DNA from 2 places in the Oerskovia jenensis genome. Region 2 is predicted to be linked to the other one. Evidence: predicted binding sites of a transcription regulator. Region 2 holds the regulator's gene; the other holds the start of a gene.
The links. Region 2 encodes LexA, which represses DNA repair genes until DNA is damaged. Its sites were predicted from a motif close to TCGAACANNTGTTCGA; they were not measured.
Positions count from the first base shown of each region.

Region 1 (3,406 bases), 210 kb from region 2:
CACGCCCCAGGGCGCGCTGGGCGCGGGCGTCCTCGCCGCTCGACGCGCCCCACAGCCGCGGCTGCTCGGCGCCCGCGGCCACGACCTCCTCCGCGGTGATCGCGAGCCGCACGAGCGGCGAGGGCCGGTCCTCGGGCAGGTCCGGCAGGTCGTCGTGGGTGGTCTGTGCGTGCTCGTCCCGGCGTGTCCCACGCCCCTGCCGCTGCCGCTGCCCCAGCGCGACGCGCGACGCCGTGAGCCACCCCTCGAGCTGCCAGCGCACGCGGTCGGTGATCCGGGCCGCGGTGAGCCCGCCCATGGCGCCGTCGTCGCAGCGCCAGGTCCGTTCGAGCTCGCGCCCGTCCTCGGTGCGGGCCGTGATGCGCAGCCGCCCGCACGACGACGACCGCTCGACGAGCTGGGCGTGCAGGTCCTCGGCGAGGCGGCGGGCCGCGAAGGTCGCGACGTCGACGCGCTCGGCGGGCGGGTCGAGATCGCACTCGACGGCGACGTCGGCCTCGATGCGGCGCCTCGCGGGCGGGCGCAGGTCCTCGCCCTGGGCAAGACGCTGGGCCCATGCGCCCAGGTCGCCGAAGCGGGACAGGACGCTCGCTGCGGGCAGCGCCGCGAGGTCCGCGAAGGTCCGCACGCCCAGGCGGCCCAGGAGGTCGACGAGCTGCGCGACGGGCTGGGCGTCGCCCACCACGACGTGCGCGAGCTCGCCCAGCGAGCGCGGGGCGAGGTAGGCCCGGGAGGTGCCCGCGGGCACGACGAGCGAGGCCCGCGCGCCCAGCACCGCGGCGAGGATCCCGTCCGCGACGCCGACCTGGCTCTCGTGGCCGGTGTCCGCGGCGACGCGTTCGACGAGCACCTGTGCGAGGCGCTCCTCGGTGCCGTGGTAGCGCGCGGGGCCGCCCGAGGGCAGGAGCAGCAGGCCCGGGCGCGCGACCTCGATGCCCGCGACCACGGTCTCGGCGGCGAGCGCGACGGGCTCGAACTCGCGCGCGTCGCGTGCGTCGTCGGCGTCGAGCAGCGCGAGCTCGGGGCAGCACTCCTGCGCCCGACGACGTCGCATCCCCCGGCGCACGCCCTGCGCCCGCGCGGTGGCCGAGACCGCGAGGACGCGGCGACCGTCGTGCGTGGCCGCGGGCACGTGCGCGGGGACCTGGGCCGCGTCCATCGCGGCGACGACGGGCCAGTCCGGCACCCACAGGACCGCGGTGCGGGTGGCCGTGCTCTCGATGCTCATCCGACGAGCCGGAGGCCGGGCGGGGTCTTCTCGACCTGCCGCGGGTTCTTCACGACGCCTCCGCGCAACGGCAGCTCGACCTGGCGCTCGATGCCGCGCGAGGCGCCGGCCCGCCCACCGCGCTGGACCGTGAGCCGCCGCCTGCGCAGGTACCCGGCGCCGTGGTCGGTGCCCGACCACGTGCCCTCGCGGACCGTGAGGACCACGTGCGCCCCGGCCCAGGGCTGCGCTGCGACGAGGAGGTTGCCGCGCTCGCGGGCCCGGGAGGTCAGGCGGCGACGGTCGGCGTCGGTCAGCGCGGCCTGCGGCCCGACCACGACGACGTCGATCCCGTCGAGCAGGGCCGCGACGGCGGCCGCGGCGTCCGGTCCGGGGGACGGGACCAGGGCGACGCGGCCCAGGTCGATCCCGGCCTCGGCGGCGGCGAGGACCCCGAGGCGTGGGAAGCCGACCATCGCGGTCCAGGCCCCCGTGCGTGAGGCCTCGGACAGCAGCGCGAGCAGGAGCGAGGTCGAGCCGTCGACCACCACGGCGGTGCCTCGCTGAAGGCCGCCGAACGGGAGCAGGTCGGCCAGCTCGTCGGGGACCGGGAGGAGCTTCTCCTCCCCCGTGCTCCCCGGTGCGCGCCGGGCCGAGAGCTCCGCGCGGCGCAGCACCGACCGGGCCAGGAGCGCCCGCTGGGCGTGCGTGGACTCGGCGGACGTGACGGCGGCCGCAGGGCTGCCCAGGGTCTCCCGGAGGGTGTCGTCGACCAGGGTCATGACACCTCCTGCACGCTCGAAAGTTCTTCGAACAGGTGTTCGAACACTTCCAGTACACGCGCTCGCCGAGGAGGTGTCAACTCGTCTCACCCGGTCGACCCAAGGGGTCGATACGCGGTCGAGAGTTGCGCGACTGAGCAACAATTAACCTCGGGTGCAGGCATTCCGGAAGCCTCAAGCAGCGCCTCAGGCTTGAGCCGGGAGGGGCGGAATGTCAACGATCATGCCCCTCGAAGTGGCCGCAGGGGCGGCTCGCAAACCCTCGACACGCGACCGACGCCCCACGAGAGCACCCCAATTGCCCGGACCCCACACCCTCGCCTCAACCCTGCACTCCTCCTCCCTGCTCCGTGCATGTGAAAGTCTTCACAAGCAGGAAGGATGAGAAGCATCCCACCACGCTCCGACGTCCCGTCGGTCCGACCAAGGAGGAACCTTGCACCCCGCACCCACGACCCGGCCTGCACACCGGCGCCACCAGGCGGTCGCCGCCTGCGGCGCACTCGCCCTGGCCGCCACCGTGCTGGGCGCAGGCGCCTCCCCCGCCCAGGCGGGTGAGATCACAGCGACGGACGACACCGCCCTCACCGGTTCTGGCGTCCCGGTCACCGTCGACGTCCTGGCCAACGACCAGGTCGACGGAACGGTGGCCTCCGTGCACGTCGGGGCCGTCACCGGGACCGACGCCAGCACCGTCGAGGTCGGAGACGACTTCCGCATCACCTTCGCGAACAAGAACCCGGACCACCCGAACTCGTCCACCGCGCGCGTCTTCAAGACCGCGGAGTTCACCGTGCCGTACACGGTCACGGACACGGACGGCAGCACCACCGGCGCCACGCTGACGGTCACCGTGGCCGGCAAGCCGGTGAGCCCGACGATCAGCTCGTGGATCGTCAACGATCCCAGCACGGGCGTGAAGGCGGTCACGAACCTCACCCAGCTCGACCTGCGCACCTACCCGCAGACCAGCACCACCTCCAAGAGCGCCGTCCCGGGCCACGGGGTCAGGGTCACCGGACTGGTCGACGCGGAGCACGCGACGGCGGTGCCGACGGCCGGCGGCATCGAGCTGCAGGCGAGCCCGCGGGACTACGTCGGCAACGACGTCGTCACCCTGGAGCTCACCGACACGTGGGGCCGCAGCGTGCACCACAAGGCCGGCGTGAGCTGGGTCGAGCGGGCCGCCGTCTCCAGCCTGCGCACCAAGGTGGGCATCGGCCAGAGCGCCCGTGTCGACCTCCGGGAGATCGTGGCAGGCACCAGCTTCGCGAACTTCACCAACGGCTACTTCTCCTCGACGATCAACACGTGGCGCGGCACCTTCACCACCGGTGCGCACGCGCAGGACATCGTCGTCATGCCGAACGCGGGCTTCGTCGGGACCTCGAACGACTCCGTGGGGACACGGTTCACC
Region 1 is NZ_JAFBBO010000001.1:532,000-535,405, forward strand. It holds gene JOD49_RS02440 (DNA polymerase Y family protein) at 1-1,228, opposite strand, end outside; gene imuA' (DnaE2-dependent mutagenesis accessory factor ImuA') at 1,225-1,989, opposite strand; gene JOD49_RS02450 (Ig-like domain-containing protein) at 2,426-3,406, shown strand, end outside.
Region 1: a site for LexA is predicted at 2,017-2,032, ahead of imuA' (DnaE2-dependent mutagenesis accessory factor ImuA'). Genes of this name have one in related genera too.

Region 2 (3,406 bases):
CAGGTTCCGTCGGATCGACTCTCGCCTATGCGGCGCTCATGCGCGGAGCGGCTCACACCGTGAGCCTCCTCGACATCAACAGGACCAAGGTCGAGGCCGAGGTCCTCGACCTCCAGCACGGCATCCAGTTCATGCCCATGGCCAAGGTCGAAGGATCGGACGACGTCGCGGTGTGTGCCGACGCCGACGTCGTGGTGTTCACGGCCGGAGCCAAGCAGAAGCCCGGGCAGACGCGCCTGGACCTCGCCGAGGCCACGATCTCCCTCGTGCGCAAGATCCTGCCCGGGCTCGTCGAGGTGGCACCCAACGCCGTCTACATCATGGTGACCAACCCGGTCGACGTGGTGACGTACGCCGCGCTCAAGTACTCGGGACTGCCGCCGAACCAGCTCTTCGGCAGCGGCACGGTCCTGGACTCCTCGAGGCTGCGGTTCCTCGTGGCGCAGCACTGCGGGGTCGCGGTCCAGAACGTGCACGCCTACATCGCGGGCGAGCACGGGGACAGCGAGATCCCGCTCTGGAGCTCGGCGACCATCAGCGGGGTGCCGCTGCTCGAGTGGCAGGGGCTCAAGGGTCGAGGACCGCTCACGGCCGAGGTGCGCGCGGACATCGCGCACGAGGTCGTGCAGTCGGCCTACCGCATCATCGAGGGCAAGGGCGCGACGAACTACGCCGTCGCGCTCGCCGCGACCCGCATCATCGAGGCCGTCCTCGACGACGAGCACCGGGTCCTGCCGGTGTCCTCGCTCCTCGAGGACTTCCACGGGATCAGCGACGTCTGCCTCTCCGTCCCCTCGCTGCTCGAGCGGCGTGGCTGCGGCGAGCGGATCGAGGTCCCGCTGTCGGACCACGAGCTCGCGGGTCTGCGGGCGTCCGCGGACTCGGTGCGCGCCGTGGCCAAGAGCTTCGGCCTGTAGTCGTCGCCTCGGGGCCCGCGACGGGCGCCGGGCACGACGAAGGGGACGGCCCGCCGGGCCGTCCCCTTCGTCGTACTGAGCGCCGGTCCCCGAGGGGCGGGCGGGACGCTGTGCTCAGAGGCTGCGCAGCACCGAGACGACCCGGCCGAGGATCTGGGCGTCGTCCCCGGAGATGGGCTGGTACGCCGCGTTGTGCGGCATGAGCCACACGTGCTTGTCGATCCGCTTGAACGTCTTGACGGTGGCCTCGCCGTCGATCATCGCCGCGACGATCTCACCGTTCTCGGCGACGGGCTGGCGACGGACCACGACCCAGTCGCCGTCGCAGATCGCGGCGTCGATCATGGAGTCTCCGGCCACACGGAGCAGGAAGAGCTCGCCGTCACCGACGAGCTGGCGGGGGAGGGGGAACACGTCCTCGACCACCTGCTCGGCCAGGATGGGGCCACCGGCCGCGATGCGTCCCACGACGGGGACGTACGACGGGGTGGGACGCTCGGGTGAGTCCTCGGACGCATCGATGCCCTCGGCACGGCCGAACGCGCTGCCGGGGAGCGCCGAGATGGCCCGTGCGTCGTCGTTGTGGACGACCTCGATCGCCCGGGGGCGGTTGGGGTCCCTGCGCAGGTAGCCCTTGCGCTCGAGGGTCGTGAGCTGGTGCTTGACGCTCGAGGGGCTCGTCAGGCCGACGGCCTCGCCGATCTCGCGCATGCTCGGCGGGTAGCCCCGCTGGTCCACCGATGCACGGATCGTCTCGAGCACGAGGCGCTGGCGCGGCGTGAGGCCGTCGCCGCCCGTCGTGCCGTCGGGCAGCTCGTGCACCTTCGCGAGCCTGCCCGTGGTGTCGGCCACCCGTCCCGCCATCGTCGTCTCCGCCCTGCTCGGCCGTCTCGGTCCTGTCCCTGCGGAGCGGTGCCGCGAGGGGCACGGGCTCCTGAGCGTGGCCGGCTCTACCTCGTCGGCTCGTGGACGGCTTCACCCGGTCCTCGAGCGTCCGACATATCGGACGACCAGTACTCGAACAGCGTAGGTCACACGGCGACACGAATCAAACACATGTTCGAGCATGTCTCGACATCGCTGCCAGGTGGTGATAGAAATCGTACAGGTGTTCGACGAACAGGTGTTCGAACCGACCGGGGAAGGCGGTTCGAGCACCACGGGCGAAGGAGTGGGCATGAGTGCAGTCACTGCGATGGGCGCTGGCGACGGTGTGCGGTTCGAGCGGCGCACCGGTGCGCACGGCGAGGCGCCGCTGAGGCTCACGACGCGGGGCCGCGTCGTCCTCTCGCTGCTCGTCGCGGCGTTCCTCGCCCTCGGGGCGCTGTGGGGCGCTCGGGCGGTCGCCTCGGGCCCGGGCGAGCCGGTCGAGGTGCGTGTCCATGTCGTCGAGGCGGGCGAGACCCTCTGGCAGCACGCGTCGGCCCTGGCCTCGGGCGGTCGGGACGTCCGTGACGTGGTGGCGGACCTCGCCGAGCTGAACAACCTCTCCTCGACCGCGCTGCAGGCCGGCCAGCAGCTCCTGCTCCCGGTCGACCCGGACTTCGGGCGCTGACCGCGGGCGCGGGCCGGCGGCGGGTGGGTGTCGCGTGGTCCTGGTCGGGGCTCGCTCCGACGCGGCTCTCGCCCCCCAGGCAGGACTCCCGCTCACCGGGCTTGCGCGATCGCATTAGGTTCCCCTAAGTTAGTACTGCCTCACCAACCCGGCTGGGGGGTCGGTCGGTGAGGGGGAGGCGCGCCACGCGCGCCTCCGCAGTTGCGTCGACGTTCGCGAGGCGAGTCGCGGGCGTGAGATGGGGACGGGGGCGTCCCGACGGAGGTGGCCGATCATCGGCCACCTCCGTTCTCATGTGCACTGGTCTCTCCTGTGTGCTGATCGCGTGCAGAGGCGTGTCGTGACCTGCTCCTGTGGCGGGGCGCCTTGCGTCCCGTCGACGTCGAGACATAGGTTCGGGACGCACCGTCCGCGGCGATCGCCCCGGAGCACCCGCGCAGACCCCAGGAGTACCGCCTCATGCACTGTCCGTTCTGCCGGCACGCGGACTCCCGGGTCGTCGACTCGAGGACCTCCGACGACGGGGCCTCCATCCGCCGTCGTCGACAGTGCCCGGCGTGCAACCGCCGCTTCACCACCATCGAGACCGCGAGCCTGTCGGTCGTCAAGCGCTCGGGCGTGACCGAGCCGTTCAGCCGGGAGAAGATCGTGACCGGGGTGCGCAAGGCGTGCCAGGGACGTCCCGTCAACGAGGACGACCTCGCCGTGCTCGCGCAGAAGGTCGAGGAGTCGCTCCGGGCCGGTGGCAGCGCAGAGCTGGACGCGTACGAGATCGGGTTGGCGATCCTCGGGCCCCTGCGCGAGCTCGACGAGGTCGCCTACCTGCGCTTCGCGAGCGTCTACCAGGCGTTCGACTCGCTCGAGGACTTCGAGTCGGCGATCAACTCGCTCCGTGCCGAGCGCGAGGAGCGCGAGGCCGCGTTCGGCGAGGGCG
Region 2 is NZ_JAFBBO010000001.1:738,837-742,242, reverse strand. It holds gene JOD49_RS03375 (L-lactate dehydrogenase) at 1-917, shown strand, start outside; gene lexA (transcriptional repressor LexA) at 1,032-1,781, opposite strand; gene JOD49_RS03365 (LysM peptidoglycan-binding domain-containing protein) at 2,095-2,472, shown strand; gene nrdR (transcriptional regulator NrdR) at 2,932-3,406, shown strand, end outside.